3 regions of the Pectobacterium araliae genome follow, and region 3 is predicted to be linked to each of the others. Evidence: predicted binding sites of a transcription regulator. Region 3 holds the regulator's gene; each other region holds the start of a gene.

What was found. The regulator sigma-54, encoded in region 3, starts transcription at its own class of promoters, with help from an activator protein. The targets are predictions, from matches to a motif close to GTTGGCACANNTTTCGCTNT.
Region 1: the regulator sigma-54 is predicted to act here: its motif matches at 4,936-4,955, upstream of glnA (glutamate--ammonia ligase).
Region 2: the regulator sigma-54 is predicted to act here: its motif matches at 9,246-9,265, upstream of glnK (P-II family nitrogen regulator).

Annotation. Positions count from the first base shown of each region.
Region 1 is NZ_AP028908.1:4,557,589-4,568,267, forward strand. Features, by position in the region: gene AACH44_RS20645 (AsmA family protein) at 1-337, shown strand, start outside; gene fabY (fatty acid biosynthesis protein FabY) at 539-1,480, opposite strand; gene dtd (D-aminoacyl-tRNA deacylase) at 1,566-2,003, opposite strand; gene yihX (glucose-1-phosphatase) at 2,068-2,679, opposite strand; gene typA (ribosome-dependent GTPase TypA) at 2,841-4,664, opposite strand; gene glnA (glutamate--ammonia ligase) at 5,034-6,443, shown strand; gene glnL (nitrogen regulation protein NR(II)) at 6,646-7,695, shown strand; gene glnG (nitrogen regulation protein NR(I)) at 7,704-9,116, shown strand; gene AACH44_RS20685 (YshB family small membrane protein) at 9,260-9,397, shown strand; gene hemN (oxygen-independent coproporphyrinogen III oxidase) at 9,455-10,679, opposite strand, start outside.
Region 2 is NZ_AP028908.1:1,181,617-1,192,295, reverse strand. Features, by position in the region: gene AACH44_RS05330 (efflux RND transporter permease subunit) at 1-959, shown strand, start outside; gene AACH44_RS05325 (IS1182 family transposase) at 1,048-2,520, opposite strand; gene AACH44_RS05320 (type B 50S ribosomal protein L31) at 2,818-3,066, shown strand; gene ykgO (type B 50S ribosomal protein L36) at 3,084-3,227, shown strand; gene tomB (Hha toxicity modulator TomB) at 3,823-4,191, shown strand; gene AACH44_RS05305 (HHA domain-containing protein) at 4,241-4,444, shown strand; RNA gene ffs (signal recognition particle sRNA small type) at 5,112-5,208, opposite strand; gene AACH44_RS05295 (MGMT family protein) at 5,408-5,728, shown strand; gene AACH44_RS05290 (YbaY family lipoprotein) at 5,748-6,329, opposite strand; gene tesB (acyl-CoA thioesterase II) at 6,541-7,404, shown strand; gene amtB (ammonium transporter AmtB) at 7,495-8,781, opposite strand; gene glnK (P-II family nitrogen regulator) at 8,821-9,159, opposite strand; gene AACH44_RS05270 (SmdB family multidrug efflux ABC transporter permease/ATP-binding protein) at 9,519-10,679, opposite strand, start outside.
Region 3 is NZ_AP028908.1:4,142,794-4,153,472, reverse strand. Features, by position in the region: gene rapZ (RNase adapter RapZ) at 1-765, opposite strand, end outside; gene ptsN (PTS IIA-like nitrogen regulatory protein PtsN) at 920-1,393, opposite strand; gene hpf (ribosome hibernation promoting factor) at 1,490-1,777, opposite strand; gene rpoN (RNA polymerase factor sigma-54) at 1,801-3,234, opposite strand; gene lptB (LPS export ABC transporter ATP-binding protein) at 3,284-4,009, opposite strand; gene lptA (lipopolysaccharide ABC transporter substrate-binding protein LptA) at 4,013-4,585, opposite strand; gene lptC (LPS export ABC transporter periplasmic protein LptC) at 4,566-5,132, opposite strand; gene kdsC (3-deoxy-manno-octulosonate-8-phosphatase KdsC) at 5,129-5,695, opposite strand; gene kdsD (arabinose-5-phosphate isomerase KdsD) at 5,715-6,788, opposite strand; gene AACH44_RS18805 (calcium/sodium antiporter) at 6,848-7,813, opposite strand; gene mlaF (phospholipid ABC transporter ATP-binding protein MlaF) at 8,142-8,954, shown strand; gene mlaE (lipid asymmetry maintenance ABC transporter permease subunit MlaE) at 8,962-9,744, shown strand; gene mlaD (outer membrane lipid asymmetry maintenance protein MlaD) at 9,749-10,315, shown strand; gene mlaC (phospholipid-binding protein MlaC) at 10,328-10,679, shown strand, end outside.

The DNA of each region.
Region 1 (10,679 bases), 410 kb from region 3:
GGCCGATGACAACCAGATAACCATTAACGAACTCAGTGCATTTACGCAAAATGGCATGCTGGATGCCAAGGCAACCATCAACCAGCAACCAGCACGCAATGTCTCCCTGTCACTGACAGGGCGCGCCGTACCGCTGGATGTTCTGACACGTTGGGGATGGCCAGAACCCGCAACCGCACCGACGGGTAACACCAATCTGCAATTGCAGTTGAATGGACGACTTGCCGCTGATACACCGCTGAAACCAACGCTAAACGGTACGCTGCAAGGCGTGGATAGCAGTGACCACTCAATCAGACAACAAATGCATCAAGGAACCGTGACGGAAAGGCAGTAACTGTTATGGTATTCAAAATACGGACGGGGGAACGGTGATGAGGCTCCTGCAAGGATGCCTCGCGCCTTGGTAGCCCCCAGTACTTCGATCCTGAAACGATCGACATTAGGGCATCCCATTAAAAATCTTTAGGATTACGATGACAAGATACGAATATCACGATGTACTAATGAGAAGAACGTCATAATAGATGGCTGTGGGTTAATCTACTTCCGATCCGCCCTTTTCCAATGGCGCATCCGGCTGAGCAGGCAACACAATATAAACGCCTTCAAATAACGCGCCTTTATTGTCATCACCAAAGAGCTCGACGTTTAACTGCACGCGAGCTTTACGTCCACGCGCAAGGCGATCCAGATCGCCACTCAGCGAGCCTAAATCAGCAATCGCGCTCGGCCGACCACTCACCGGCGCACTGTAGCGGATGTGTGCGTCTGCCAGAATAATGGTTCCACCAAGGTGCCGTTCACGCAACAACAACCAGATCAATCCCCAACCGGTGAGCGTAGCAAGAGAAAACATGCTGCCAGCAAAAAGCGTGTGGTGTGGGTTCTGATTACCCGCTTCAGGCATGGTGGTGATAAATTTTTTGCCAGTGTATTGGCTTATCCTCACCCCCATTTTTTCACTCAGAGGGATGTGCTCATACCAGGCCTGTTGCAACTGCCCGCACCAGTCAGGGCGGTGTAAAATATCATCCAGCGTCGCCACCGGTTTGATCATCAGGAAGTGACGCACAGGCGTCGTTTGTGGCGCGGTGATTTCCCCCTGATTAACAAAACCCAGCTTGGAGAAGAAATCCATGGCATCTTCACGGGCGCTACAGACTACGCGCTTGACGCTTTCCTGACGCGCGACGGACTCCAGGGTAATCGCAAGCAACGTGCCTAACCCTTTCCCCCGCAGATCGGGATGAACGGCTAAGAAACGGATCGACGCTTCATTATCTGCATTAATAGAAAGACGCCCAATCGCGACCAGCTTCCCTTGCTCATCAACCACCGTTTGGTGATGTGCCAGCGCATCATAGGCATCGCGTTCGGAGCCTAGCGGCTGGTGTAGGGGTTTACGCAGCATTTCCCAGCGAAATTGATAGTACGCATCCAGTTCTTCCGCGCTTTCAGGTACTCTCAAATGATACATAACCCTTCCTCTATACCGAGATGCCTGATTGCATCAGGATTCATAAAACCAGACAGCCAATAAACTTATACACCGAACGATAAGTTTATGTTTGTAGCCAGAACGTCACCGGGCCATCATTCACCAACGCCACTTTCATATCCGCCGCAAACTGCCCCGTTTCTGTGTGAACGCCTTGTTCACGACACTGCCCGACAAAATACTGATAGAGGCGATCGGCCTCTGAGGGATGCGCACCGCGAGAAAATCCAGGCCGCATGCCACGCTGCGTATCGGCTACCAGCGTAAACTGGGAAACCACCAGCACATTGCCGCCAGCCTGACGAACATTGAGGTTCATTTTCCCGTCATCGTCACCGAATATCCGGTAACCCAATACGCGTTCGCAAAGTCGTGTGGCTTTTTGTTCGTCATCACCTTGCTCAACGCCCAGCAATATCAGTAAACCCTTATCGATTTCCCCAATGATATTGCCTTCTACCGTAACGCTGGCGCTGGAAACCCGCTGAATTAGCGCAATCATAAAACCCAACTACTCCTGATGTTATCATTCCCAATAGGGGCTGTGTCGGCCCCAGCGATATAAATCATGCTTTGGCCGTCGTTGTCTGCATCGCGAAAAAATCCGGCACCACCTGACGATCGGTCACCAGAATGCTGTGAATGCACAGACTCTGCGCAGCATCAACATTTGCAGGGTTATCGTCAAAAAACACGGCCTGCGCAGGCATAACACCTTCCTGTGTCAGGACATAGTGGTAAATCGCCAATTCAGGCTTACGTAGCCCAATGTCTTGCGATAAATAGAGTTTGTCAGCCGCCACCTCCACTTCTGGGAATAGTGCTGGCCAGTGTGAACAATGGAGGCGATTGGTATTCGACAGAACCACCACGCGGTGTCCTTCCTGACGCAAACGCTGCATGATGTCGATAACCTCAGGACGCAGTGCGACAAAAATAGCCTGCCAGCCAGCGGTGAACTGTTCGAAACTCAGAGCAATGCCCATTTCCTGGCACAGTCTGGTGGCAAATTCCTCGTCGCTAATTTCGCCTCGCTCGTGCTGTTCAAACGTTTCGCCCATGGCAAAACGCTCTTGCAGCGTTGCGAGCGGCGCGCTGCTCAGATTACTCCAAACGCCCAATACCCTTTTGAAATCAATATCAATGACAACATTACCCAAATCAAAGATATACAGCATGGCAGCTACCTCCTGACGTAATCGTAGGATTTTCACTGTAGCGGGAAATGGCATAACTGAACAGGGAGGAAATATAAGGAAAGGTTAAAGTGGAAGAAAGCGCATAAAATTCAGGGCACCCGAAGGTGCCCTGTTGTGTGACAAGACAAATCCGTCTGAAATTAGACGTCTTTGCTGCCGCGGCTCGCGCGTTTACGATCGTTTTCGGTCAGGTGACGCTTACGAATACGAATAGACTGTGGCGTAACTTCAACCAGTTCGTCGTCATCAATGAACTCCAACGCTTGTTCCAGAGACATTTTGATCGCGGGAACCAGCGTGGTCGCTTCATCGGTACCTGATGCACGCATGTTGGTCAGTTTCTTACCGGTCAGACAGTTGACTGTCAGATCGTTAGAACGTGAGTGAATACCGATGATTTGGCCTTCATACACTTCTGCACCGTGTCCGAGGAACAGCTTACCGCGATCTTGCAGGCTGAACAGCGCAAACGCGACCGCTTTACCCTGACCGTTGGAAACCAGCACGCCGTTCTGACGCTGGCCGATTTCACCCGGACGCACGTCATCGTAGTGGCTGAACGTGGAGTACAGCAGACCGGTACCAGACGTCATTGTCATGAATTCGGTACGGAAACCGATCAGACCGCGAGCTGGGATCAGGTAATCCAGACGGATACGACCTTTACCATCTGGGATCATGTCTTTCACATCACCTTTACGCTCACCCATGGCTTGCATGACTGAACCCTGGTGCTGTTCTTCGATGTCCAGCGTCACGTTTTCAAACGGCTCTTGGTTACGGCCATCGATAACGCGGTTGATAACTTTCGGACGTGATACGGCCAGTTCAAAGCCTTCACGACGCATGTTCTCAATCAGAACAGACAGGTGCAATTCACCACGACCAGAAACGCGGAACGCATCGGCGTCTTCGGTTTCGTCAACGCGCAGGGCGACGTTGTGCACCAGTTCTTTGTTCAGACGCTCCAGAATCTGGCGCGACGTCACATACTTACCTTCTTTACCGCAGAACGGTGAGGTATTGACGTTGAAGAACATGGTAACGGTAGGCTCATCCACGCTCAGTGCTGGCAGCGCTTCGACATTCTGCGGATCACAGATGGTGTCGGAAATGTTCAGCTCGCCCAGACCAGTAATCGCGATGATATCGCCCGCTTCTGCTTCAGTCGCGTCGATACGCTCCAGACCCAGGTGAGTCAGAACTTTACCCACTTTACCGTTACGGGTTTTGCCTTCGCTATCAACAATAGTAATTTGTTGGTTAGGCTTAACTTTACCGCGCTTGATACGGCCGATACCGATGACGCCAACATAGTTGTTGTAGTCCAGCTGAGAGATCTGCATCTGGAACGGCGCATCCATCTCAACCTGAGGCGGAGAAACATGATCGACAATCGCCTGATACAGCGGAGTCATATCTTCCGCCATGTCGGTATGGTCGAGACCCGCAATACCATTCAGCGCAGAAGCATAAATGATCGGGAAATCCAGTTGCTCGTCAGTCGCATCCAGGTTCACGAACAGGTCGAATACCTGATCGACAACCCAGTCAGGACGCGCACCAGGGCGGTCAACTTTGTTGATAACCACAATAGGCTTCAGACCGTTGGCAAACGCTTTTTTGGTCACGAAACGAGTTTGCGGCATCGGGCCATCCATCGCATCAACAACCAGCAGTACCGAGTCAACCATCGACATAACACGCTCAACCTCGCCGCCGAAATCGGCGTGTCCCGGGGTATCTACGATGTTAATACGGTAGTCTTTCCAATTAATGGCGGTATTTTTTGCGAGGATAGTAATTCCACGCTCTTTCTCCAAATCGTTGGAGTCCATTACACGCTCAGTTGCTTCGACACGTTCACCGAACGTTCCGGATTGTTGCAACAGCTTGTCAACCAGGGTGGTTTTCCCATGGTCAACGTGCGCAATAATGGCGATGTTACGCAAATTTTCGATCACAGCTTTGCCTCAGGCATTTAGAAATAGCGCGCTATTGTACACGTATTAATCGAGGGACTAAACAAGATCACAAGCATCTATGATAAACAACCTAGAGCTGCCTGCTTTGTGATCCCTTTCACGGTGCAAAAGCGCTACAAGCGAACATCAATGCACTAAATAAGTGCAATAATTCACATACGAAGCACCATTTTGGTGCTTTAGACTATAATGGTGCAGTGGGTTTACGTGGGAAAGCCCCAAGGGGCAACACATTGCACGAATTTAAAAAGTTGGCACACTTTTAGCTTTAGTCTACTCACGGCAACAACATCAATCCACAACGATATTCGTTCCACGACGATAAATGACCAATCGGGAGAACCAAGTATGTCCGCAGAACATGTTTTGACGATGCTGAATGAGCACGAAGTGAAGTTTGTTGATTTACGCTTCACGGATACTAAAGGTAAAGAGCAGCACGTCACCATTCCGGCTCATCAAGTCAATGCCGACTTCTTCGAAGAAGGTAAAATGTTTGATGGTTCCTCGATTGGCGGCTGGAAAGGTATTAACGAGTCAGACATGGTTCTGATGCCTGATGCCAGCACCGCGATGATTGATCCGTTCTTCGAAGATTCCACGCTGATCATTCGTTGTGACATCCTTGAGCCAGGCACCATGCAGGGCTATGACCGCGACCCGCGCTCTATCGCGAAACGTGCGGAAGATTTCCTGCGTTCTTCTGGCATTGCCGACACCGTACTGTTCGGGCCTGAGCCAGAATTCTTCCTGTTCGATGACATCCGTTTCGGCAGCAGCACGTCCGGTTCTCACGTTGCTATCGACGACATCGAAGCTTACTGGAACTCCGGTAAAGCATACGAAGGCGGTAACAAAGGTCACCGTCCTGGCCTGAAAGGCGGCTACTTCCCAGTTCCACCAGTCGATTCATCACAGGACATCCGTTCTGCTATGTGTCTGACCATGGAGCAAATGGGTCTGGTTGTTGAAGCTCACCACCACGAAGTGGCTACCGCTGGTCAGAACGAAGTGGCCACCCGCTTCAACACCATGACCAAAAAAGCGGACGAAATTCAGATCTACAAATATGTTGTGCATAACGTGGCTCACGCCTACGGCAAAACCGCGACCTTCATGCCAAAACCCATGTTCGGTGATAACGGTTCAGGTATGCACTGCCATATGTCCCTGTCTAAAGACGGTACTAACCTGTTCGCTGGCGACAAATACGGCGGCCTGTCTGAACTGGCTCTGTTCTACATCGGCGGTGTTATCAAGCACGCTAAAGCCATCAATGCTCTGGCGAACCCAACCACCAACTCCTACAAGCGCCTGGTCCCGGGCTATGAAGCTCCAGTTATGCTGGCTTATTCTGCCCGTAACCGTTCTGCTTCAATCCGTATCCCAGTGGTTGCTAGCCCGAAAGCGCGTCGCATCGAAGCGCGCTTCCCTGACCCAGCAGCTAACCCGTACCTGTGCTTCGCTGCACTGCTGATGGCTGGCCTTGACGGCATCATCAACAAAATCCACCCTGGCGATGCCATGGACAAAAACCTGTACGACCTGCCGCCAGAAGAAGAAGCAGAAATTCCAAAAGTTGCAGGTTCTCTGGACGAAGCTCTGGCTGCATTGAACGAAGACCGCGAATTCCTGACCCGTGGTGGCGTGTTCACTGACGACGCTATCGAAGCGTATATCGAACTGCGCAAATCTGAGATTGACCGCGTTCGTATGACGCCGCACCCAGTTGAGTTCGAACTGTACTACAGCGTTTAATTTACGACTTAGGCATGGTTGGGTGTGCTGATACTCAACCATGACCGATAAACAACAGAATATTAAGAAGTTTGTTTTTGTTGCCGTGGAAACGCTTCAGCCCATCTTCGGATGGGCTTTTTTCACCACCGGCATTGGCCGTTGCGACGTAACATCCATCATCCACACTACAATGCACCGTGACGGTGCGGGAGTCTGCGTTATGGCAACAGGCACGCTGCCCGATGCTGGGCAGATCCTAAATTCCCTGATAAATAGCATCTTATTGCTGGATAACGATCTGGCGATTCACTATTCCAACCCGGCAGCACAGCAATTACTGGCACAAAGCTCGCGTAAATTATCCGGCACACCGCTGCCGGATTTGCTGGGATATTTTTCTCTGAACATCGATCTACTGCGTGAAAGTCTGGATTCAGGGCAAGGTTTTACGGATAACGAAGTCACCCTCGTCGTGGATGGCAAAGCGCACATCATGTCGCTCACCGCTCAGCGGGTACAAAACGATTTTATCTTACTGGAAATGGCGCCGATGGATAATCAGCGCCGTCTCAGTCAGGAACAACTTCAACATGCACAACAGCAGGCCGCTCGTGATTTGGTCCGAGGCCTAGCGCATGAGATAAAGAATCCGCTTGGCGGATTGCGCGGAGCCGCGCAGCTGCTTGCCAAGGCGCTGCCCGACCCAGCATTGACGGAATACACCAAGGTCATTATTGAACAGGCGGATCGCCTGCGTAATCTGGTTGATCGTCTACTTGGGCCACAGCAGCCCGGCCTGCACGTCACCCAAAGCATCCATCAGGTTGCCGAACGCGTGTGTCAACTTGTTTCGCTGGAAAAGCCAGATAACGTGACGCTGATAAAAGATTATGATCCCAGCCTGCCAGAATTAATTCACGACCCTGATCAGATTGAACAGGTACTGCTGAACATTACCCGCAATGCGCTACAGGCGCTGGGTGAGGAAGGCGGGACGATTACAATACGTACCCGCACGGCTTTTCAGCTTACCTTGCACGGCGTGCGCTATCGCCTTGCCGCCCGTATTGACGTGGAAGATGACGGCCCCGGCGTCCCCGCTCAACTACAGGACACCCTGTTTTACCCGATGGTGAGCGGACGCGAAGGGGGCACTGGTTTAGGGCTTTCCATTGCCCGCAGTCTTATCGACCAGCACTCGGGTAAAATTGAATTTAACAGTTGGCCAGGACACACCGAATTCTCGGTTTACCTGCCCATTCGCCAGTGAGGTTCACAATGCAACGAGGGATAGTCTGGATTGTCGATGACGATAGCTCCATCCGTTGGGTGCTTGAGCGCGCGCTTGCTGGTGCGGGTTTAACCTGCGCAACGTTCGAGAACGGGAATCAGGTATTGCATGCGTTAGCGACACAAACGCCTGACGTTCTGCTGTCCGACATCCGCATGCCAGGAATGGATGGATTAGCGCTCTTACAGCAAATCAAGCAGCGCCACCCGATGCTCCCGGTCATCATTATGACGGCACATTCTGATTTGGATGCCGCTGTTAGCGCTTACCAACAGGGTGCGTTCGATTATTTGCCGAAACCGTTCGATATTGATGAGGCGGTTGCGCTAGTCGAACGCGCAATCAGCCATTATCTGGAGCAGCAGCAACCGGTACGTAACCAGCCGATTAATGGCCCGACAACGGATATTATCGGTGAAGCGCCAGCAATGCAGGATGTCTTTCGCATTATCGGTCGTCTATCTCGTTCGTCGATCAGCGTACTGATCAATGGCGAATCGGGAACCGGTAAAGAGCTGGTAGCACATGCTCTGCATCGCCATAGCCCGCGCACCAAAGCCCCTTTTATCGCGCTGAATATGGCCGCGATCCCTAAAGACCTGATAGAATCCGAGCTGTTCGGCCATGAAAAAGGCGCATTTACGGGTGCAAACCAGATCCGTCAGGGCCGCTTTGAGCAGGCTGATGGGGGTACGCTGTTTCTGGATGAAATCGGCGATATGCCGCTAGACGTACAAACACGTCTGCTGCGCGTACTGGCAGATGGACAGTTTTATCGCGTTGGCGGCTATGCAGCGGTGAAAGTAGATGTTCGCATTATTGCAGCAACGCACCAAAATCTTGAGCAGCGCGTGCAGGAAGGCAAATTCCGTGATGACCTGTTTCACCGCCTGAATGTGATCCGCGTTCATCTGCCACCATTGCGTGAGCGTCGGGAAGACATCCCCCGTCTGGCGCGTTATTTCTTGCAGGCCACGGCCAAAGAACTGGGCGTCGAGCCGAAGAATTTGCATCCAGAAGCAGAAACGGCATTAACCCGTTTACCGTGGCCTGGCAACGTGCGCCAATTGGAGAATACCTGCCGCTGGCTGACGGTTATGGCCGCCGGTCAGGAAGTATTGATCCAAGATCTGCCGCCTGAACTGTTCGAGACCACTGCGCCTGATTCTACCGTGCATATTCTGCCAGACAGTTGGGCCACGCTGTTGGCACAATGGGCCGATCGCGCACTGCGTTCCGGTCATCAAAACCTGTTGGCAGAAGCACAGCCAGAAATGGAAAGGACGTTGCTGACAACGGCACTGCGGCATACTCAGGGACATAAACAGGAAGCGGCAAGATTGCTGGGATGGGGCAGAAATACCCTGACGCGTAAATTAAAAGAGCTGGGAATGGAGTAGCGGGATTGTTTTTTTATTGCTCAATTGTTAACAAGCAATTTGGTGATAAAAAATACAATCTGGCGCACGAAATTGTCACTAATTTGTCCTTTACTTGCCTTGAGTCCGCAGTATGATCGTGTCGCTGATTCGGGAGGAATACCATGCTGGGCTCATTGATTTCTGCGGCAACACTTTCCGTTGCAACACACGGCGCTGAAATTGGCTCTGCGGCAAGCCATTCGCCGCAGGCTGCTATTGCCGCCGTTTTGTGTGCCGCACTGATTAACTTCTTTAGTTGATCATAAAAAACTCGAGAACAGCCAGTCGATGCTAACATCGACTGGCTGTTTTTTTGGTTAAATCACGCGGGAAAATTGCTGTGTTCTGAGCTTGTTACGTAGATAGACATCAAAGCACATACAGATATTGCGGATCAGCAAACGTCCTTTCGGCGTCACTACCAGCCCGTCTTCCTGACTATCGACCAGCCCATCGGCCACCAGCGGTGCCAGCAAGGCTAAATCTTGCTCAAAGTAGGTTTTAAAATCGATAGCGTATTCCGCTTCAATCGGCGCATAGCTGAGTTGGAAATTACAGATCAGCGTCTTAATCACATCGCGGCGAAGGCAGTCGTCACGTGTCAATTGCAGCCCACGCCACAAGCCATTTCCTTTGTCTTTGACCTGCGCATAATACTGCTTCAGCTCTTTCTGGTTCTGGGCATAGCTATCACCGATCATACTAATCGCCGAAACCCCCATCCCAAGCAGATCGCTATCGCCCTGTGTCGTATAGCCCTGAAAATTGCGATGCAACTTCCCTTCTCGCTGCGCCACCGCCAGCTCATCGTCTGGGCGCGCAAAGTGATCCATACCGATAAACTGATAGCCCGACTGCGTCAGCGATCCAATCGTCTGTTGCAGAATATCCAGCTTTTGTTCCGCGCTCGGTAAATCGGCTTCTTTAATCTTGCGCTGTGCCGCGAACAGGCTGGGTAAATGCGCATAGTTAAAGACGCTAAGCCGGTGAGGGTTTAATTCCGCAACGCGCTGTAGCGTAAAGGCGAAGCTTTCCGGCGTTTGTTTCGGTAGGCCGTAAATCAAATCAATATTGGTTGAGGTGAAGCCTAGCGCTTTTGCCCGCTCAATAAGAGCAAAAATAAAGTCTTCATCCTGCTCACGATTAACCAGTTTCTGAACGTCTTTATTAAAATCCTGCACGCCCATGCTAAGGCGGTTGAACCCTTCAGCCCGCAGATGATCGAGGACGTCCAGCTCAATTTCCCGCGGATCGACTTCAAGCGACAGCTCAGCCTGATCGGAAAAAGAGAACAGCTCGCGCAGCAGCGACATCAGCCGACTGATTTGTACTTTATTCAGGTAGGTTGGCGTACCGCCGCCCCAATGCAGTTGCGTCACCGTTCGTCCGACGAATAGCGGCGCGCGCTGGCGAATTTCCAACTCCAGCACATCAAGGTATTCATCCGCTTTATGCTGCTGACGCGTAACCAGCTTATTACAACCGCAGAAATAGCACAGCCGATGGCAAAAAGGGATGTGGATATACAGCGACAGCGGTCGC
Region 2 (10,679 bases), 1.7 Mb from region 3:
CGCAGTTCCGTCTTGATATCGACCAGGAAAAAGCACAAGCGCTTGGCGTGTCACTGGCGGATGTCAGTTCAACGTTGGCAACCACGCTGGGTGGTTCTTACGTGAATGACTTTATCGATCGTGGTCGTGTGAAGAAAGTTTACGTTCAGGCCGATGCGCCTTTCCGTATGTTGCCAGATGACATCAAAAACTGGTACATCCGCGGTAGCAACGGACAGATGGTGCCATTCTCGGCTTTCACGCAGAGCCACTGGGAATATGGTTCACCGCGTCTGGAGCGTTATAACGGCCAACCATCCATGCAGATACAGGGCGAAGCTGCTCCAGGTAAGAGTACCGGTGAAGCCATGGCATTGATGGAAAACTTCGTGACCCAATTACCGCAAGGTATCGGTTACGAATGGACGGGAATGTCTTATCAGGAACGGCTGTCTGGTAATCAGGCTCCGGCAATTTATGCCATTTCATTGATTGTCGTGTTCCTATGTCTGGCGGCACTTTATGAAAGCTGGTCAATACCGTTCTCTGTCATGCTGGTTGTTCCATTGGGGATCATCGGTGCATTGATTGCAGCGAATATGACGAGTCTTGAAAATGACGTTTACTTTAAGGTAGGCCTGCTGACAACCATTGGGCTATCGGCGAAAAACGCCATATTGATCGTCGAATTTGCTAAAGACTTGATGGAAAAAGAAGGTAAAGGGCTAATAGAGGCAACGCTGGATGCGGTTCGTATGCGTTTGCGTCCAATCCTGATGACCTCACTTGCCTTTATCCTCGGCGTAATGCCGCTGGTAATCAGTAGTGGTGCAGGTTCCGGCGCACAGAATGCCGTTGGTACTGGCGTAATGGGCGGGATGATTACAGCAACCGTGCTGGCCATCTTCTTCGTTCCGGTATTCTTCGTTGTTGTTCGTCGTCGCTTCGGTAAAAAAGTGGACGATACAACCGCTCACTAAGACTGCCCCAACACCGACTCTAAAAGGCCGCCTAGCGGCCTTTCAGACTGCTGACTAACCCCACTTTTTCAGGTGGGGTTCTTCTTTTTTAGCGACCGCAGGTCGCGATCGCGATATTTTTCCACAACCTCGTCATTTGAGCTTTCTGCTTGCCCAAGGCGGCGTATTGACCTTCACAAGACCTTTTCAGCCACACATAAAGACAATAAAGAAGCGCCAGCAGCGCCATCTTCTTCATATTTTGCGCTGTGGCCGCAAGCAGGCACTGCATCTGTACTTTCGACAGTCCACGGAACCGGGCATATCGATGACCATGGTGCTGTTTCGCATCCGCGAAGCTTCTCTCCACCGTTTCTTTACGCCGGGCGTATATCTTTTTGCCCCATTTCGTCAGCCGTAACCTGTTGGCTTCCTCTTTCGATGCTTCCCAGACGTGCCGGGTTAGCGTTTTCTGCGCTTTGCTGTTCTGCGTACACTGCCGTCTCTGCTCACACCGTTGGCACACTGTCGGGTCTGAACGGTAATGTTGATAGCCGTTACGGTCTGTCGTGCTGTAGTTCAGTAACTCCTCTGCCGGGCACACATACACATCGCGCTCCTCATCGTACCTGAAGTGCTTCTTCTGGAACGCGTTCTGACCCTTGTGTGGCCGGCGATAGCCCGGAACCAACGCGATACCCATCTCCTGAGTGAGCTGGCACACCGCCGCCGTGAAGTAACCCGCGTCCACGCCCACCGCCACCGGCTCCAGACCGAAGCGTTCTACCTGCCGCTCGAGTCGCCCGATAAAGGGCTGGCTGTCGTGCACATTGCCTGGTGTCACATGGGTATCCATGATGATGCCATGCTTTCCGTCTACTGTGCGGTGGTCCAGATAGAAGAAGCCTTTCGGCTTGTTGTCCCGGTGCATAAAGCCGCTTTCCGGGTCGGTGGTGCTCACTTTGGTGTTTTTAACGGCGTCGTTTTGGGTTGCTTTTCTTGCGGCGGGCAGCGGCTTTTTTTCGCGTTGTTTCCTGTCGGCCTCCACCGCGTCATTCAGTTGCGTGAAGTATTCACTGACCCCTTCAGGGCGCAGTTCATTCACGGCTTTGCGCGGGTTGGCATCGGCTTTCAGGTGGGTGCTGTCGGTGTAGAGCACACGACCGTTTGCCATACCCTGACTCAGGGCCTGTAACACGATATGGTCAAAAATCTGCTGGAAGACATCGCTGCCGTTAAATCGACGGATACGGTTCTGGCTAAGGGTAGAGGCGTCCGGGACCTTCTCGGTCAAGCCCATGCGCAGGAACCAGCGGTAAGCGACATTGACCTGGATTTCCTTGACCAGACGGCGTTCAGAGGGGACACCGAAGAGGTAGCCCAACAGCATCATTTTAATCAGGCGAACGGGGTCGATAGCAGGCCTGCCGTTATCGGGGCAATAGAGGTGGGAAACGGCATCGCGGATAAATTCAAAATTGATGGCAGCATCGATTTTACGGACCAGATGGTCTTCTGGGACAAGTTCGTCGAGGGTGATGGTTTCAAACTGGTACTGCTGCGGGGAGGGTTCTCTGAGCATGGCGGTCAGTCCGTTTTTTGCACTAACCTTATTAGATCAAAATCCTGGCTTCACGGCCAGGACTTTGTCATCAATCTGAAAGGCCGCCTAGCGGCCTTTTTTACGATCCTACCCTACTCCATCAGTCCAAGTTAAAGTGATGGCTAATTCGCACTAAACGGCGTGAGTACCATTTCACTTTCTTTGTCTCTGTCGTTACTTAGCGAGTGCTGCCGCTTCGCCACACATAATGGTTGATCCTGATGCAAAAAAAGCGCAATATTAAAGATGCGTTATAACATAACAAGTTGGATAACTATGAAAGCGAACATTCATCCTGACTATCGCACAGTGGTATTTCATGATACCAGCGCGGATGTCTATTACAGGACAGGGTCAACCATTAAAACCGATCGGACAATCGAACTTGAGGGCGTCAACTACCCTTACGTAACCATTGATGTTTCTTCGGCATCGCATCCCTATTACACTGGGAAGCAAAAAGAATATTCCAAGGAAGGCAGCACTGCGCGCTTCCAGCAGCGCTTTGGGAACTTCTTCAAGTAATCAGAGAGGGTTATTAAATGCAGGTGCTTAGTTCGCTGCGTTCAGCAAAAAATCGTCACAAAGATTGTATTGTGGTCCGCCGTCGCGGACGAGTTTACGTTATATGTAAATCCAATCCACGCTTTAAGGCCGTGCAGGGCGGAAAAAAGAAAAAAGGTTAATCTTTCTCTACCGCATCCCGATACAGTCTATGTTATGACGCGAGTATGACCGTACGGGATGCACTTCCATAAAAAACCTATTAAACAATAAGATAACAACAACCACGCAACCTTACCCCCCGAATGTTCTCTTCGCTTTCCTTCTACCCTTTCTCATATTTTCAGATAGAAATAATTAAATAATCCGCAGGCGAGTTTATTCCATGCTTATTGTTACAAAAAAACAGAGGATTAATCAAAATAAATAGCGATGAAAACCTTACCTATTATCCGCGAATTTTACGAACGCTTTTGCTATAGTCATATATAGAATGACGTAATCGTAGCCAGCTTGGTAGAACTATACTTAAGGTTAAGTCATGATATGTTGGTATTTACGCCAACCCTATTTCACGACATAGTAATATGTGAGAGGTACGAAAACCGCCATTGTCTCATTTAATGCTGAACGAATCACAATGGCTAAACGCATTGTCTGTAACAACATCAATACGAAACAATGCTAACATCTTTATCTTGCAGGCTTCATCAGTCTACCTGTTTACCAGGTGTTAACCACAGTAACACTGAATAACGGCTTAACGGAGGGATTGATATGGATGAGTACACACCAAAACATTATGATATTGCCCAACTCAGATTCTTGTGTGAGAATCTGTGTGATGAAAGCATAGCAACGTTAGGCGATAGCAGCCATGGCTGGGTCAATGATCCAACCTCTGCGATCAATCTCCAATTAAATGAGCTTATTGAGCATATCGCTACATTTATTCTCACATTTAAAATAAAATACCCTAACGAAAGTGAGCTTTCAGAGCAGGTTGAAAAGTATTTGGATGATACTTACGTCTTGTTTAGCAACTATGGTATTAATGATGCTGAACTACGACGCTGGCAGAAGTCTAAAGCAAAATTATTCGGAATGTTCTCAGGGGAGAACGTCTGTACGCCTGCTAAAACTTAAGCAATAATTTATATTTTTTAACCACCAGGTACTGTTTGCATAGGCCATTATGAAAAAAATCGATTATTTGATGCGTTTGCGTAAATGCACAACCATAGACACTCTCGAACGCGTTATTGAAAAAAACAAGTATGAACTCTCCAATGATGAGCTGGAGATGTTCTTTTCTGCAGCCGATCATCGCCTGGCAGAGCTGACGATGAACAAACTCTACGACAAAGTTCCCACCGCAGTATGGCGATACGTCCGTTAATTTCTAACGGTGCGCATACAAAAACTGACATTAAACACACTGCGCCGATAATATTATCGGCCTTTGTTTTTATTATCTTTTTAACGAATTAATTAAGCAAGACTTGTAACAAATTGTATTTATCATATGAAAATGAAATGCCATTTCACCTCATTTACTTATTACCCCCACCGTTTATCATTTATCCCCTAAATAATTCGAGTTTCAGGACAAAACGAGTTCGTTTTGAATAACGCGGCAAGGAAAGGACAAATTCGTCGGGAACGAATTTGACCAGCCAACTGCTGGCCTTCGGTGAGAGATAGGACACCTCTCATTTCATCCCGATGAGTTTACTCCGGTGAGTGATTCGTGTGAATGAACGCAGCCAACGCACATGTAACTTGAAGTATGGCGAGTATATAACAATGGCATTGATATCATCATGAATAGTTTATCCCGTGATGAAAACAGGGGCGTAATAATTGGCGCAATGATTAATCGCGAAGTAAAGAGACCCAGAAATCCTCCAAAAAAATAGAATTAAGCAGCAAGCCAGTAGAAACGAGAATGAGGGCTCAAAATTTTATATATGAGAGTGGGTTATGGCAGTAAGTCGAGTTTATAGGTAGAGGACGGACACCTAGTCGATGATGAAACATCCATACAAGAGCAGAAATGGTGGAGGCCCTGCCAGCTACATCCCGGCACACACGTCTCCTGCTGCGGCTGCTTCCTTCCGGATCTGACCGAGTCCACAGGTTAGTGTTGCGGGAGAACCGACAGGGCCTCCATTGACGACTGTATAACCGTTTTTGCGTTAGCTATTTCCGCTACAACGAAAACATGTCACAAAGCGGTGGGCATTATCAGCGATGGGATAGGCAATTGCAAGCTAACACACGCTAACCGTTGTTTTCTTACTCACCCCGCTGTGCCACTATGGCATCCAATCGGTTCAGGAACAGCCAGGAACATGCGCTGATGTCAGAAGAAAACGATAATTTCCGCCAACGCGTTTTTCAAATCGTCGCGGCGATTCCCTATGGAAAAATAGCAACCTATGGCGACATCGCGCAACTTGCCGACTCACCCAGAGCATCGAGGCAAGTCGGCGGAGTGTTAAAACGCTTACCGAAAGACAGCAAACTCCCCTGGCATAGGGTCATTAATCGTAAAGGCGAAATATCACTCGTCGGCGGAGATTACATACGCCAAAAATCAGCGCTACAGGCAGAAGGCGTGATTTTCAATCGTCAGGGAAAAGTTGATCTTGCGAAATATCGCTGGCAATACGCGCCATAACGGCGCGTATCCAGATGAATTACCAGACTGGCTGCGGAGCCACAGATGACGAAGCAGGTTGCCCCTGAAGCATATGAGGAGTCTGATTCGTCGGATTGGATATCATCGGTCCCTGATTTTTCGCAGGTAACGGGACAGACGCAACAGGCACCAGCACCAAATCGGCACTGTTCACCCCGTTGCTAATAACGGGTAGGACGTTCTCCGTCACCATCACGATGCGATTATCGATTGCAACCGCAGCGCTGAGTAAGATACGCGCATTAGGCTGAATATCAGCTGGGTTATACGCCAACTCGAATGGGAAAGGAGCCTGCTTTCCTTCTGTACGCGTCACACGCTGAGCAATCACTTTTGAAGGCGCATCCGCCAGCGATGCATCAGATACGGTAACCGTCAGAACGGCGTTGTGAGGTAGCGCAATACGCTGACGAATATTCACTGTACCCGTTACCGCAGGCATCGCGACAGCGGGTCGTTGTGAGGAAACAGAGGTAACAGGTGCACCGGTCTGAGGAGAAACGCCATAATCACTTCTCTGTGCACATGCAACCAGAGTCATCGATAACGTGATACCGCCTAAGATATGCCATAATTTCATTCGGTCAGTCTCCTTTATTATTGTCAGGCTACCGGCATCGAAAACCGGCACTCATTACTAGTATGATTCACTCAACACAATAATGATGGTGCAATATTCTGATATTTTTCTAAAAACCGAATATTTATTATAGTAAAAGGCCACGAATAGATATTTTAAACCTTAAAGAACAAATAGATAACTAACCACCGCATCCATTGAGGCCGATACCATGAGTCAATCACTACAACACCTTCTCGACCTCTTGCATTTAGAGAAACTCGAAGAAGGGCTATTTCGCGGACAAAGCGATGATTTAGGGCTACGCCAGGTCTTTGGTGGGCAAGTCGTGGGTCAGGCGATGTCAGCCGCCAAGCAGACCGTCCCTACCGAGCGCAACATTCACTCTTTTCACAGCTATTTTTTGTTACCCGGCGACAGCCAGAAACCGATTATTTATGACGTTGAAAACCTACGCGATGGCAACAGCTTTAGCGCCCGGCGCGTTAGCGCTATCCAGAACGGTCGACCCATTTTTTATATGACGGCCTCTTTTCAAAGCCATGAAGAAGGGTTTGAGCACCAAAATGTGATGCCAGACGTCGCACCGCCAGAAGCACTGAAATCTGAACAAGAAATCGCACAAGATATGCAGCACCTTCTCCCCCCCCGCTTTCGCGATAAATTTATTCAGGCCAGCCCGATTGAGATGCGTCCGGTTAAGTTCCACAATCCCCTGAAGGGAGAAGTGGATGAGCCAGTGCGACACGTTTGGTGTCGTGCCAGTAGCACGCTGCCGGACGATAGGCGCATTCACCAATATCTTCTCGGTTATACGTCTGACTGTAATTTTTTACTCACCGCCTTGCAGCCTCATGGCGTCGGTTTTTTGGAACCGGGTATGCAGGTCGCTACGATCGATCACTCAATGTGGTTCCACCGTGATTTCCGGCTGGATGACTGGCTGCTCTATTCCGTGGAAAGCACGTCCGCATCCGGTGCTCGTGGCTTCGTGCGTGGGCAATTCTATACCCGGGAAGGCGTGCTGGTTGCCTCCAGCATGCAGGAAGGCGTCATGCGTCGCCGCCAGCCGTAAATTCACTATTATGTCGTAAATAAAACAGGCGTGGAGTTCCCCCCACGCCTGTTTACTGTCTATCACACCACTTACTGGTTTTAAGTACGATTACTGATTGTAAGCACTCTCACCATGGCTGTTGACGTCCAGACCTTCGCGCTCTTGATCTTCAGGTACACGCAGACCGACAACCATATCCGCCACTTTGAAAGCAACGAATGCCACCACGCCAGACCATACCAGACAAACAATGACGCTGAACAACTGAACCCAAACCTGATGCGCCATCGTCACACCTTCTGCATAGCCAGTACCACCCAACGAAGCCGACGTGAATACCCCCGTCAGGATACAACCAACGATACCGCATACACCGTGAACACCGAACACATCACACGGGTCATCCACACGCAGCCATCTTTTCAGTACGGTTACGCCCCACAGACCTGCAACACCACCAGCCAGACCGATAATCAATGCGCCACCCACGCCGACTGTACCCGCCGCTGGGGTAATCGCTACCAGACCTGCGATACAGCCAGAGCACGCCCCTAACAGAGAAGGTTTACCGCGTACCAACCACTCACCACCAACCCATGCCAAAATTGCAGCAGCAGTAGCGACAACCGTGTTCAGGAAAGCCAGAGCAGCGATACCGTTCGCCGCGCCCGCAGAGCCTGCATTGAAACCAAACCAGCCGATATACAGGATTGCCGTACCGATAAACACCATCGGCAGGTTATGCGGTTTGAAGGCTTCTTTACCAAAGCCAGCACGTTTTCCCAGCAGGTAAGCACCGACTAATCCAGCAACTGCGGCGTTGATGTGAACGACCGTACCACCAGCGAAGTCCAGCGCACCATCCGCAGCCAGATAACCACCGCCCCACACCATGTGGGTCATTGGCAGATAAGAGAAGGTCAGCCACAGTGCAACAAAAATCAGCACCGCAGAGAAACGAATGCGCTCCGCAATTGCCCCGACAATCAGCGCAACGGTGATGCAGGCGAAGGAAGCCTGATACGCTACGTGCACAAACTGATAGAAGGTGCCACTGATAGACTCAATCCCAATGCCTTTCAGCATAAAGGTGCTGAACCCACCGAAGAACGCGTTACCTTCACTGAAGGCCAGGCTATATCCATAAACAACCCACAGGATACAGACCATTGCGAAGGTTACGCTCACCTGCGTCATCATAGACAGAACATTCTTTGAGCGGATCAGGCCGCCATAAAACAGAGCAATGCCCGGTATAGTCATAAAGAGTACCAGCGCGGTACAAATCATAATAAAAGCGTTATCCGCTTTATCAATCGTCGGTGTCGCAGCCATTGCCCAGGTCGGGAGTAATGCCGCCACACCGAGACCTAATGAAGAGAGTAGTTTTTTCATTTTCATCCATCCCTATTTACGTATCTACGCTAGGTGTTGTTAAAGTGCGGCTTCGTCAGTTTCACCCGTACGAATACGGATAACCCTTTGCAGCTCGGCGACAAAAATCTTGCCATCACCAATTTTTCCGGTGTACGCAGCTTTGCTAATGACATCAATAACTTCGTCCAGTTGGTCATCTGCAATCGCGATATCAATTTTTACCTTGGGTAAAAAATTAACGCTGTATTCTGCGCCACGGTATAGCTCCGCATGCCCTTTCTGACGACCAAATCCTTTCACCTCAGTGACAGTCAGCCCCTGGATGCCGACAGAAGATAACGCTTCACGTACATCTTCCAGCTTGAATGGTTTTATCACCACAGTAACCAGTTTCATTTATCTTCCCCCTAGCCATTACGTTCAGACTTTCGCCTGCCACTTGTTCGATTACACGCTCTATGAAGTAGGTCTACATCATGACTAAAGCAAAGGGTGTGCCATAAATGATTTATCTGGCATAAATCAGGAAGGAGAACGTGATTAGAGATAGAAAAGAGCAAAAAGCAAACAGTATGAGAAAGAAATACAGGAAGATCTGGGCAAAAAATGCACCACTTTAGTGCGTCAGGGGTATTTTTAGTGCAGCGCGGGGGAAAACCAGAATCACGATGCTTGCTGATGGTGCGAAGCCATGAATAGACTGTCAGTCTGCACCACACGAGGCGGTGCAGAACGTGGAATTACAGATAATGGTGTTATACGGTGCAAGACTCGGTACTGGTGCTAGCAAGACCCTCTCCGGCCAGTTGCAGCTGATACATTTGGTAATAGCGCCCTTGCTGTTGCAGCAGTTGCTTATGTGTTCCCCGTTCAACGCTTTGTCCATGATGGAGCACCATAATCGTGTCGGCTTCGACGATGGTGGAAAGCCGGTGTGCGATAATAATTAAGGTTGTCTGTTCCCTAATAATTCGCAGCGCCTTTTGTACCGCTTGCTCCGTACCCGAGTCAATATTCGCCGTCGCTTCATCAAGGATCAGGATTTTAGGCGTTTGCACCAGCACCCGCGCAATCGCCAACAGCTGTTTTTGTCCGGTAGACAGGTTATTCCCCTGCTCACCGACACGCGTATGCAGCCCTTCAGGGAAATCCCGAACTAACTCAGCGAGTTGTACCACTTCCAGCACCCGCCAAACAGCCTCTTCGCTGATATCACGCCCCAGCGTCACATTCACAAACATAGACTCCGCCAACACAACGGGGTCCTGTTGCACCATTGCCACATTTTGGCGCAAAACAGCATGAGAAAGCGTCGATAGCGGGCGTCCATCAAGCCGAATCTCCCCCTCATCCGGCGCGTAATATCCCATAAGCAAACTGGCTAGCGTACTTTTTCCACTGCCAGTGTGCCCCACTAAGGCAACAAACCCGCGATCGGGTATTGTCAGAGAAATATTCTGTAGCACGCGTTTTTCTGTGCCATATGAAAAAGAGACATCGTTAATATCAACGCGGCCAGAGGCCAGAGGAAGAGCGTCATTTCCGTAGCTCTGCTTTGTGCCATCCATCAACTCAAAGATACGCTCGCCGGCAACAACCGCCTGCTGCAACATCGATTGCTGGGTCGTCAGTTCAATTAACGGTTCATTCAAACGACCAAGGTAATTGATAAACGCGTACAGAACACCAACACCAACCGATCCCATCGAGCTAAAACCAAATTGGATCAACAACCCACACAGCACCATCGCGGCAAATAAGCTAAGCAGCGGCCGCAGCAGAAAGCCTTCCAGACGCAAAGCCTTCATACGCGCTTCGTAATGCTCATGGCTGGCTACGCCTAGCTTCTTCCCAAAACGCGCCTGCTGGCGAAATTGCTGAATGACGCCCATACCATTAATGACTTCGTTGAAACC
Region 3 (10,679 bases):
CACTGAGCGGTGTTTACCGCCGGTACAGCCAATGGCGACAGTCAGGTAGCTACGGTTATTGGTTTCCAGCATCGGTAGCCACAGCTCCAGGTAGCTGCGAGTCTGGTAGATGAAGTTGTGAACTTCGGTATGTCTATCGAGGAAGGACGCAACGGGTTTATCCAGACCGGTCATCGGGCGCAGTTTCGGGTCCCAGTGCGGGTTTGGCAGGAAACGCACGTCAAAGACGTAATCCGCGTCGATAGGAATACCATGCTTGAATCCGAACGATTCGAACACCATCGTGAGCTCGCGTTCTCGCTTGCCGAGCAGCCGGGTACGCAGCATTTCGGCCAGTTCGTGCACCGACATCTCTGAGGTGTCGATAATCAGATCGGCGCGTGAACGCAGTGGTTCCAGCAGGTCGCTTTCTTCATCAATCGCGCTTTCCAACGACAGATTCTTACTGGACAGCGGGTGCAGGCGGCGAGTATCGCTATAGCGACGGATCAGCGTGTTACGATCGGCATCCAGAAACAGCAACTGAGGCGAGAAACTTGATGGCAACTGCTCCATCGCATGCTCGAAGATCTCTGGCGATTCCGGCATATTGCGCACGTCAATGCTGACCGCTGCGGAAATGTTACGCGCCGCAAGCGTATTCGCCAGTTCTGGCAGCAGAACAACAGGCAGGTTATCTACGCAGTAGAATCCCATATCTTCCAATGCACGCAGGGCGACAGATTTTCCTGAACCTGAGCGACCGCTGACAATCATCAGCACCATCTGACGACTCCCCTCTGGCAACGTGATGGCGAATTTTCATTGCCATGATTTTTATGATGTATCGCTAAAAAATGACGGCTTAACGCACGGATTGCAAGTATTCTCTCGTTCTACCGCGAATCGCCCGTCATCGTGAGTATGATGATCGTTTGGTTTAACCCGCTTCCGTCATAATCTGGTACAGCTCTTCATCGCTTTGCGCTGCGCGTAGGCGTCGGCAAACCGTTTTATCCGCCAGTCGCTTGGCAACCAGCGACAGGGTATGCAGATGGGTTTTACATTGTTCCGCCGGAACCAGCAAGGCAAAAAGCAGATCAACGGCCTGATTATCAATGGCATCGAAAGCGATCGGTTGCTCTAACTGGATGAAAACACCGATGGCACCTAGCGCATTATCGTCTTCCAGCTTGCCGTGAGGAATGGCAATGCCGCCGCCGATTCCCGTGCTGCCCATCCGCTCCCGGGTCAGGATGGCATCAAAGATAATCTGCGAAGGAATGTTAAGCTGCCAGGCGGCCAGCTCGCTGATAATTTCCAATGCCCGTTTCTTACTCTGGCAATGGACGGTGCTTCGGGTGCACTCAGGACGTAAGACGGTGCTGAGTTGCAATACGGGATCGTGGCTCATTTTATTTTCACTTAACGACGCTTTCACTTCTGGTGATCCCACGCCATCCATCGGATAGCGTGGGTTTGTTCCTTTGCCAAATGGCAAAGGAGAAGATTAGTGCTGCTTGAGTTTATCTTTGTGCTTATTGAGCTGTCTTGCCAGCTTATCAATCAATAAATCTATCGCGGCGTACATATCTGCCGCTTCGGAGGTTGCATGCAGCTCCCCACCATTAACATGGAGCGTGGCCTCGGCAATTTGCTGAACTTTTTCCACTCTCAATACCACATTGACCTGATTAATCCGGTCAAAATACTGCTCTAATTTGGCGAATTTGCCATTCACAAAATCACGCAGTGGTTCAGTGATCTCGATGTGGTGTCCGGTAATGTTGAGCTGCATAGTGTCTTCCTTCTCTGTTGAGATCAAATCAGTTGTTTACGCTGATTCGATGGTGGGATAGATAAAGACTCTCGGTATTTTGCAACGGTTCGCCGCGCCACGATAATGCCCTGATCGGAGAGCAGCGCCGTCAGCTTGCTATCGCTCAGTGGCTTCACCGGGTTTTCCGCTGCAATAAGCTTCTTCACCAACGCGCGGATTGCCGTTGACGAGGCTTCTCCGCCGCTATCGGTATTAACGTGGCTGGAGAAGAAATATTTTAGCTCAAAAATGCCGCGTGGGCTGTGCAGGAACTTCTGTGTCGTCACGCGTGAGATGGTGGATTCATGCATATCCACCGCCTGCGCGATGTCTGCCAGTACCATGGGCCTCATGAATTCTTCACCCTGATCGAAGAAATCCTGCTGCTGCTCGACGATGCAGCGGGTTACCTTCAGCAGCGTGTCATTGCGACTTTCCAGGCTTTTGATGAGCCAGCGCGCTTCTTGCAGGTTGCTGCGGATAAACTGTCCGTCGCTGTCGTTGCGCACGCTGTTACCCAGCGCGGCATACTGCTGATTAATCTGCAAACGGGGAACGCTGTCGGTGTTCAATTCAACGGACCAGATTCCCTGAATTTTACGTACCAGTACGTCAGGGATAACGTATTCAGATTCACCGGTGTTGATCGATTGTCCTGGACGGGGATCGAGTGATTGGATCAGCGCCAGAGCTTCTTTCAGCACCTCTTCTTTCAGGCGCGTGATGCGGATCAAGCTGCGGAAATCATGGTTGGCTAACAGATCGAGATGATCGCTGACGATCAGGCGAGCTTCGGTCAGGCGTGGCGTGTCGTCAGCGAACTGGGAAAGCTGCACCAGCAGACAATCGCGCAGGTCGCGGGCGGCGACGCCAACGGGATCGAAGCGCTGCACGCGTTTGAGTACGGCTTCAACTTCTTCCAGCGTCACGTCGTCGTCACCGATGCTGTCAAGAATGTCCTGTAGCGGTACGGTCAGGTAACCGGTGTTGTCCACCGCATCGACGATAGAGGTCGCGATAGCGGCGTCGGTGTCGGAAAATGGCGTCAGCTCAACCTGCCACATCAGGTAATCCTGAAGTGTTTGCGTAGTTTCGCCTTGATAAATTGGCAATTCTTCATCGCGATAGTCGGTGCCGGTGCCCGACGGCGTGCCTGCAGAGTAGATTTCATCCCAGGTGGCATCAAGCGGCAATTCTTCCGGCATATCCCGTTGCTCAAGGGCTTCACCGGTATCCAGTGAATCGCTGTTTGCCTTTTCAAATGACTCGATTTCGTCGTGCTGATCCGTTTGTTCGAGCAACGGATTACTTTCTAACGCCAGTTGAATCTCCTGTTGCAATTCAAGCGTGGACAGTTGCAACAGGCGGATCGCCTGTTGGAGCTGTGGAGTCATGGCCAGTTGCTGGCTAAGCCTGAGTTGCAAACCTTGCTTCATAAATCGCGCTAACGTCCCATAAGTACTGCAAAGAGAAAATATTACCCTATCAGAGTCGGAAGCCTTCGCCCAGATACACGCGTTTTACCTGTTCATCGGTCAGAATATCGGTCGGTGAACCGTGGGCGATCAGGTTGCCCTGACTCACGATGTAGGCTCGTTCACAGACATCAAGCGTTTCGCGGACGTTATGATCGGTAATCAACACGCCCAGCCCGCTGTCACGCAGATGTTCAATGATTTTTTTTATATCCAGTACGGAGATCGGGTCTACGCCCGCAAACGGTTCATCCAGTAGGATGAACTTCGGATTCGCTGCCAGCGCACGCGCAATCTCTACGCGGCGTCTTTCTCCACCGGACAGCGATTGTCCCAGACTATCGCGCAAATGAATAATATGGAATTCTTCCATTAGCTCATTGGCACGATCTTCCTGCTGCTCGGTCGTCAGATCTTTACGGATCTGTAACACCGCCATCAGGTTGTCATAAACGCTTAAGCGACGGAAAATAGAGGCTTCCTGCGGCAGATAGCCGATGCCGCGCAGCGCACGTTCGTGCAAAGGAAGCAGGCTGATGTCATCGTCGTCAATGACGATGCGTCCTTCATCACGCGGGACGATGCCCACTACCATGTAGAATGTCGTGGTCTTCCCTGCACCGTTCGGTCCGAGCAGGCCGACGATTTCACCGGAATTGACGGTGAGGCTGACGTTTTCCACGACCTTACGGCCTTTGTACGCCTTAGCCAGATTTTCTGCGGTTAATGTTGCCATAACTTATTCAGTGACCCGTGGTTGCGGTTGCTGAGAACGAGAAGGCTGGCTTTTGTTCTCTTTCTCCTGAAGCTGAGAGGGGACTAACACCGTCGTCACGCGTTTTCCTTTATCGCTGGTCGCTTCCATCTGCTGTTGTTTCACCAGATAAGTGATGCGATCGCCTTTAACATTGCTGTCCTGCTGTTCCAGATAGGCATTACCTGTCAGAACCAGAATGTCTTTAGCCAGTTCGTAGCGGATTTTCTGCGCGTGGCCTTTTACCGGTTTACCGTTGTCCTGCATCTGGTAGAACGTCACGGGGTTACCGTAACCTTCCACGACTTCACTGCCTTGTGCGCCTTGCGGGCGCGTCACGACGACCTTGTCGGCTTTCACCTCAATCGTGCCTTGCTTCACGACAACATTGCCAGTGAACGTCACTGTGTTGCCCTGCATGTCCAGAGATTGCTGTGCTGAATCAATGTGAATAGGTTGGTTGCTGTCACCCGTTACGGCAAAGGCGGAAACGCTGACGGCAAACAGCGAGCTGGCGATCAGGGTGTTACGCATCAGGTTATTGGTTTTGGATTTCATAAGAGGTTTTTACCTTTTCGATCAACTCGGCCGTTTTATTGCGCAGATTCCCGCGCATTTTCATTCCGCTTGAGGTAAAGCTGGCGCCGTACAGGGTGACTTCATCATCGGAAGAGACGTCCTGCGTTACCAGGTTCACCTGGGCATTATTCGTTGTGATGCGCTGAAGCTGAGTGTCCTTTGTCAGGCTATTCACCTCGACGTGGCCATACAGATAGAGCATCCTGTCTTTTGTCAGCTTGGCGCGATCGGCGCGTACTGACCAGGTTGCCGTGCCCTGTTCATTGAACAGCGTGGCAACGGGGGTCGTAAACCAACTCAACTGCTCATCGTTGAAATACTCCGCTTTTTCCGAAATCAGCCTGTAGCTTAGTTTACCCGCAGGGCTGTATACCTGCGTGTTGGTCTTTTCGCTGGTATAGACTGGCACCGTTGGGTCATTGGCATCGGGTGTCGATACGGTGTCGTCATCCGCAATATTCCAGCCGATGAGGATCAGCACCAATAGAGCCAGAAAAGCGGTCAGCCAACGCTTGGTTTTACTCATATCGACAACCCTTTGGCATGCTCCAGCTTGTCCTGCGAGAACAGAATCAAATCACACAGCTCGCGCACTGCGCCACGCCCCCCCGCAATCCGAGTGACATAATTCGCACGCGGTAACAGCAGCGGGTGGGCGTCCGCTACGGCAACGCTCAAACCAACCTGTGCCATTACTGGCCAGTCGATCATGTCGTCGCCGATATAGGCAACCTGATTTGCTGTGACCGACAGTTTATCCAACAGATCGTTGAAGGCCAAAATCTTATCCGATTGCCCTTGGTAAAGGTGGTTAATGCCCAGTGTTTTACAGCGATCTTCCAGCAATTTTGCGGAACGTCCGGTAATGATGGCAACCTCAAGGCCGGACGTTAGCAAACAGCGAATACCATAGCCATCACGGACGTTAAACGCTTTCAGCTCTTCGCCGTGGTTGCCCATATAAATCAGACCATCGGACATCACGCCGTCAACGTCGCAAATTAACAGGCGAACCTCACGGGCTTTATCCAGTACCTGTTGATCGACAGGTCCATAGCAGGTATCGGTTTGCGCCCTGACTTCACTCATTCACTATTATCCTTTCTTATTAAACCACGCCAGCCCGCAGCATATCGTGCATATGGACGATCCCGACCAGACGATCGTTTTCTGCCACCAGCACTGAGGTGATATGGCGTGACTGCATCAGGTTAAGTGCATCCACCGCCAGCGTTTGCGGTGCGACCCGGATGCCGCCCGCGGTCATCACATCAGCAATACGCGCGCTGTTCAAGTCAATATTCATGTCGAAGATGCGGCGCAGGTCACCATCGGTAAAGATGCCCTGAATTTTCATATCCGCCTCGCAGATTACCGTCATACCCAGATTTTTGCGCGTAATTTCCACCAGCGCATCACGCAGCGAAGCATCGTGTGGGACATGGGGAATCTCGTCACCTGAATGCATGATATCGCTGACGCGCAGTAAAAGTTTGCGGCCAAGTGCGCCACCGGGGTGAGAAAGCGCGAAATCTTCGGCCGTAAAGCCGCGCGCCTGTAACAGGGCTACGGCCAGCGCATCGCCCATGACCAGCGTTGCGGTGGTGCTGGTGGTGGGGGCCAGACCGAGCGGGCAGGCTTCCTGTGGGACGTGGACGCACAGGTGAATATCCGCTGCCTTACCCATCGTACTTTCGGGTGCGCTGGTCATGCAGATCAGGAACACGTTCTGGCGTTTCAGGACGGGAATCAGCGACAGAATTTCATGCGATTCGCCAGAATTGGAGATGGCGATCACGATGTCGTGCGGTGTTACCATCCCGAGGTCACCGTGGCTGGCTTCGCCTGGATGGACAAAAAAAGCAGGCGTACCGGTGCTGGCGAAGGTTGCGGCAATCTTGCAGCCGATGTGGCCGGACTTGCCCATTCCCATCACCACCACTTTGCCCTCGCAGTGAAATATCTTTTTGCAGGCGAGGGTAAAATTGTCGTCAATGTATTGATCTAATTGCGCAAGCCCATCGCGTTCGATACTCAGTACCTGCTTGCCTGCCTGCTGGAAATCGAAATCTGCGGGTAGTTCATGCCCCTTCTGTAGCGTGTGATCGGCTTGTGGTGCGTGATCGGATAGTGCACGGTCAGACGGCTGTTTTAGATGAGCATCTTGTTCAAACTGTGACATACCAATAGTCCTGATTAGGGTGAAAACGGAACAGCGTCATTATGAAAAACAGAACTTCTTTATGAAAAGCAAAATAGAGCCGCCAGATAGGCGATAAACGCGCAGCATAATAATGCGCCTGCGCCCTGTCCTATACGGCGTTTTTTGCTGAGGCACAGTGCGGTTAACAACACGCTAGCCGCCAGCATGACCCAATAGTCGCGCTGAAAAACTTGAGGATTCAGTACACCCGGTGAGAGCAGCGCGGGTACGCCCAAAACAATCGCGATATTGAAAATGTTCGAGCCAATCAGGTTGCCCAGCGCAATATCATCTTCTTTTTTCAACGTCCCAACGATGGCAGTAGCCAGTTCAGGCAGGCTGGTGCCGATCGCCAATATGGTCAGCCCGATGGTCAATTCGCTGACATCGAAGTAGCGCGCAATGACGGTCGCGTTATCCACCACCATCCGGGCGGCCATCGGTAAAATAATCACACCGAGAATCAGCCATAGCACGGCAGCCATTTGATTGCTGTCGTCCTGCGGCAGTTCCGCCAACTGTTCACGAGTCAGGCTGTCGCCGCCTTCTCGCTGCGCCTGTTGTGCCATACGCAGTATCAACACCAGACACAGAATAGCGGCGAAGAGCAGCATCATGCCGTCGGCACGGCTCAGATAGCTATCATGTAGTAAAACGCCACACAATAAAGTGACGGACAACATGAGCGGCAATTCTCGACGCAGCAGGGTTGAATGTACCGTGAGTGGGCGAATGAGTGCCGCGCTGCCGAGAATGAGTAAAATATTGGTGATATTGGAGCCGATAACATTGCCGACAGCCATATCGTTTTGATTGTTTAAGGCCGCGGTAACCGAAACGATCAGCTCAGGTAGTGAGGTGCCGAAGCCGACAATGGTGATGCCGATGACAAAGGGAGGTAAGCCGAGAGAACGCGCAAGCACGGCGGCGCCATAGACAAGACGATCGGCACCGTAAACCAGTAATAGCAAACCAACGAACAAGAGTAGTGTTGCAAACAGCATGCAGCGTCCTTTATAGGATATAATCACTAGCTTGTTGTCGAATAAGTCAGTATTCCTGGACAATTTTCGCACAAAAAGCGTTTTTCTGTGATGAGTGCTAATTCTGACGGCGCTTGGCGAAAAAGTAAAACCTGTCGCGATAAGTAAAATCAGGTAACGGTTTATGCCGCCATTTTGGACAAGAACTTACGGTAAGTTTTTGTAAAACTCGCACCTTGATGAAAGTCAGCCGTTAGGCTGGAGTGAAAGACACGCTGTAAGCGTACTGGCGTACTGGCGTACTGGCGTACTGGCGTACTGGCGTACTGATTGGTAAGGAATGGAAATAATGAACCATGAGGCAACTAATCTGGTTGAGATCCGTGGTCTTAGCTTTCGGCGCGGAGAGCGAGAAATTTTTACAGACATCACGCTGAATGTGCCTAAAGGCAAGGTCACTGCGATCATGGGGCCTTCCGGTATCGGCAAAACCACATTGCTGCGCTTGATCGGCGGGCAGCTACCGCCGGGCAGCGGCGAAATCTGGTTTGATGGCGAGAATATTCCGACGTTGTCGCGCAGTGAACTGTACAACGCACGCAAGAAAATGAGCATGTTGTTTCAGTCCGGGGCGTTATTCACCGATTTGAACGTGTTTGATAATGTCGCCTGGCCGCTGCGTGAACATACCCGACTGCCGGAATCCTTGCTGCGTAGCATCGTCATGATGAAACTGGAAGCCGTGGGGTTACGTGGAGCCGCCGAGCTGATGCCTGCTGAACTTTCCGGCGGTATGGCGCGGCGAGCAGCGCTGGCGAGAGCCATCGCGCTCGACCCACAGCTGATTATGTTTGATGAACCTTTTGTCGGGCAAGATCCGATCACGCTGGGGACACTGGTGAAGCTCATCGACGAGCTGAACCATGCATTGGGCGTGACCTGCATTGTGGTTTCTCACGATGTGCCAGAGGTGATGAGCATCGCCGATTACGCCTATATCGTGGCCGACAAGCGGGTAGTGGCGGAAGGAACGGCGGATGAACTGAGGGCGAACAATGACCCACAGGTTCGTCAGTTCCTGGATGGTATCGCTGACGGGCCAGTGCCTTTCCGTTTTCCTGCGGGTGACTATAAAACGTCGCTGCTAGGTTCAGGAGGTTAACGCAGTCATGTTATTACGGACGTTGGCGTCGTTGGGGCGTCAGGGAATCTCCACCAGCGCCTCGTTTGGGCGCGCCGGGCTGATGCTGTTTAATGCGCTGGTGGGTAAACCCGAATTCAGAAAACAGTGGCCGCTGTTGGTGAAACAGCTTTATAGCGTTGGTGTGCAGTCGCTGCTGATCATCATGGTGTCCGGCCTGTTCATCGGCATGGTGCTGGGGTTGCAGGGCTATATCATCCTGACGACGTACAGCGCCGAAGCCAGTCTTGGCATGATGGTGGCGCTGTCGCTGCTGCGTGAACTTGGTCCGGTGGTGACGGCATTACTGTTCGCTGGACGTGCAGGTTCCGCGCTGACGGCGGAAATTGGGCTGATGAAGGCAACCGAGCAACTCTCCAGCATGGAGATGATGGCGGTTGACCCGCTGCGTCGCGTTGTCGCACCGCGCTTCTGGGCGGGGCTAATCAGCATGCCGCTGTTGGCGGTGATTTTTGTCGCCGTGGGGATCTGGGGTGGCGGGTTAGTCGGTGTGGACTGGAAAGGTATCGACAGCGGATTCTTCTGGTCTGCCATGCAGGGCGCGGTTGACTGGCGTCAGGATGTGTTGAACTGCGTGATTAAAAGTATCGTATTTGCGATTACCGTGACCTGGATTGCACTGTTTAACGGCTATGACGCGATCCCGACGTCTGAGGGGATCAGTCGTGCAACGACACGAACCGTTGTGCACTCGTCGTTAGCGGTACTGGGATTGGATTTTGTGCTGACAGCACTGATGTTTGGGAACTGAGTCGATGCAAACAAAGAAAACTGAAGTCTGGGTTGGTGTGTTTATGTTGATCGCGCTGGCGGCCATTCTCTTTTTATGCCTGAAAGTAGCCGATCTCAAATCGATCGGCAGCGAGCCAACGTACCGTCTGCACGCGACGTTTGACAACATTGGCGGGCTGAAAGCGCGTTCTCCGATCAGAATTGGCGGCGTGGTGGTTGGCCGCGTAGCGGATATTTCGCTGGACGAGAAAACGTACCTGCCGCGCGTGGCGATGGATATTCAGCAGCGCTACGATCATATTCCTGATACCAGTTCTCTGGCCATTCGTACCTCCGGTTTGCTGGGCGAACAGTATCTGGCACTGAACATTGGGTTTGAAGATGAGGAAATGGGCACCGCGATCCTGAAAGACGGTGGTGTGATTCAGGACACTAAGTCAGCGATGGTGCTTGAAGACCTCATCGGCCAATTCCTATATAAGAGCGGTAGTAATAGCGAAGATAATGCCGGTCAATCGGGTACGGAGCCAGGTGCCGATCCTGCGGCAACGCCTGAGCACAACAACGAACCTGTTCCTTCACATCCATAAGAGGATATCTGCATGTTTAAACGTTTACTGATGGTGGCTTTACTGGTGGTCGCGCCATTAGCCAACGCGGCGGACCAAACGAATCCCTACAGTCTAATGAGTGAGGCGGCGCAAAAAACCTTTGATCGCTTGAAGAACGAACAGCCAAAGATCAAACAAAATCCTGACTATCTGCGTACTATCGTACGTGAAGAGCTATTGCCGTATGTTCAGGTGAAATATGCTGGCGCGTTGGTTCTGGGACGCTATTACAAGGATGCGACACCGGCACAGCGTGATGCTTATTTCAAAGCGTTTGAAGCCTATCTGGAACAGGCGTACGGTCAGGCTTTGGCGCTGTATCACGGCCAAACCTATCAAATTG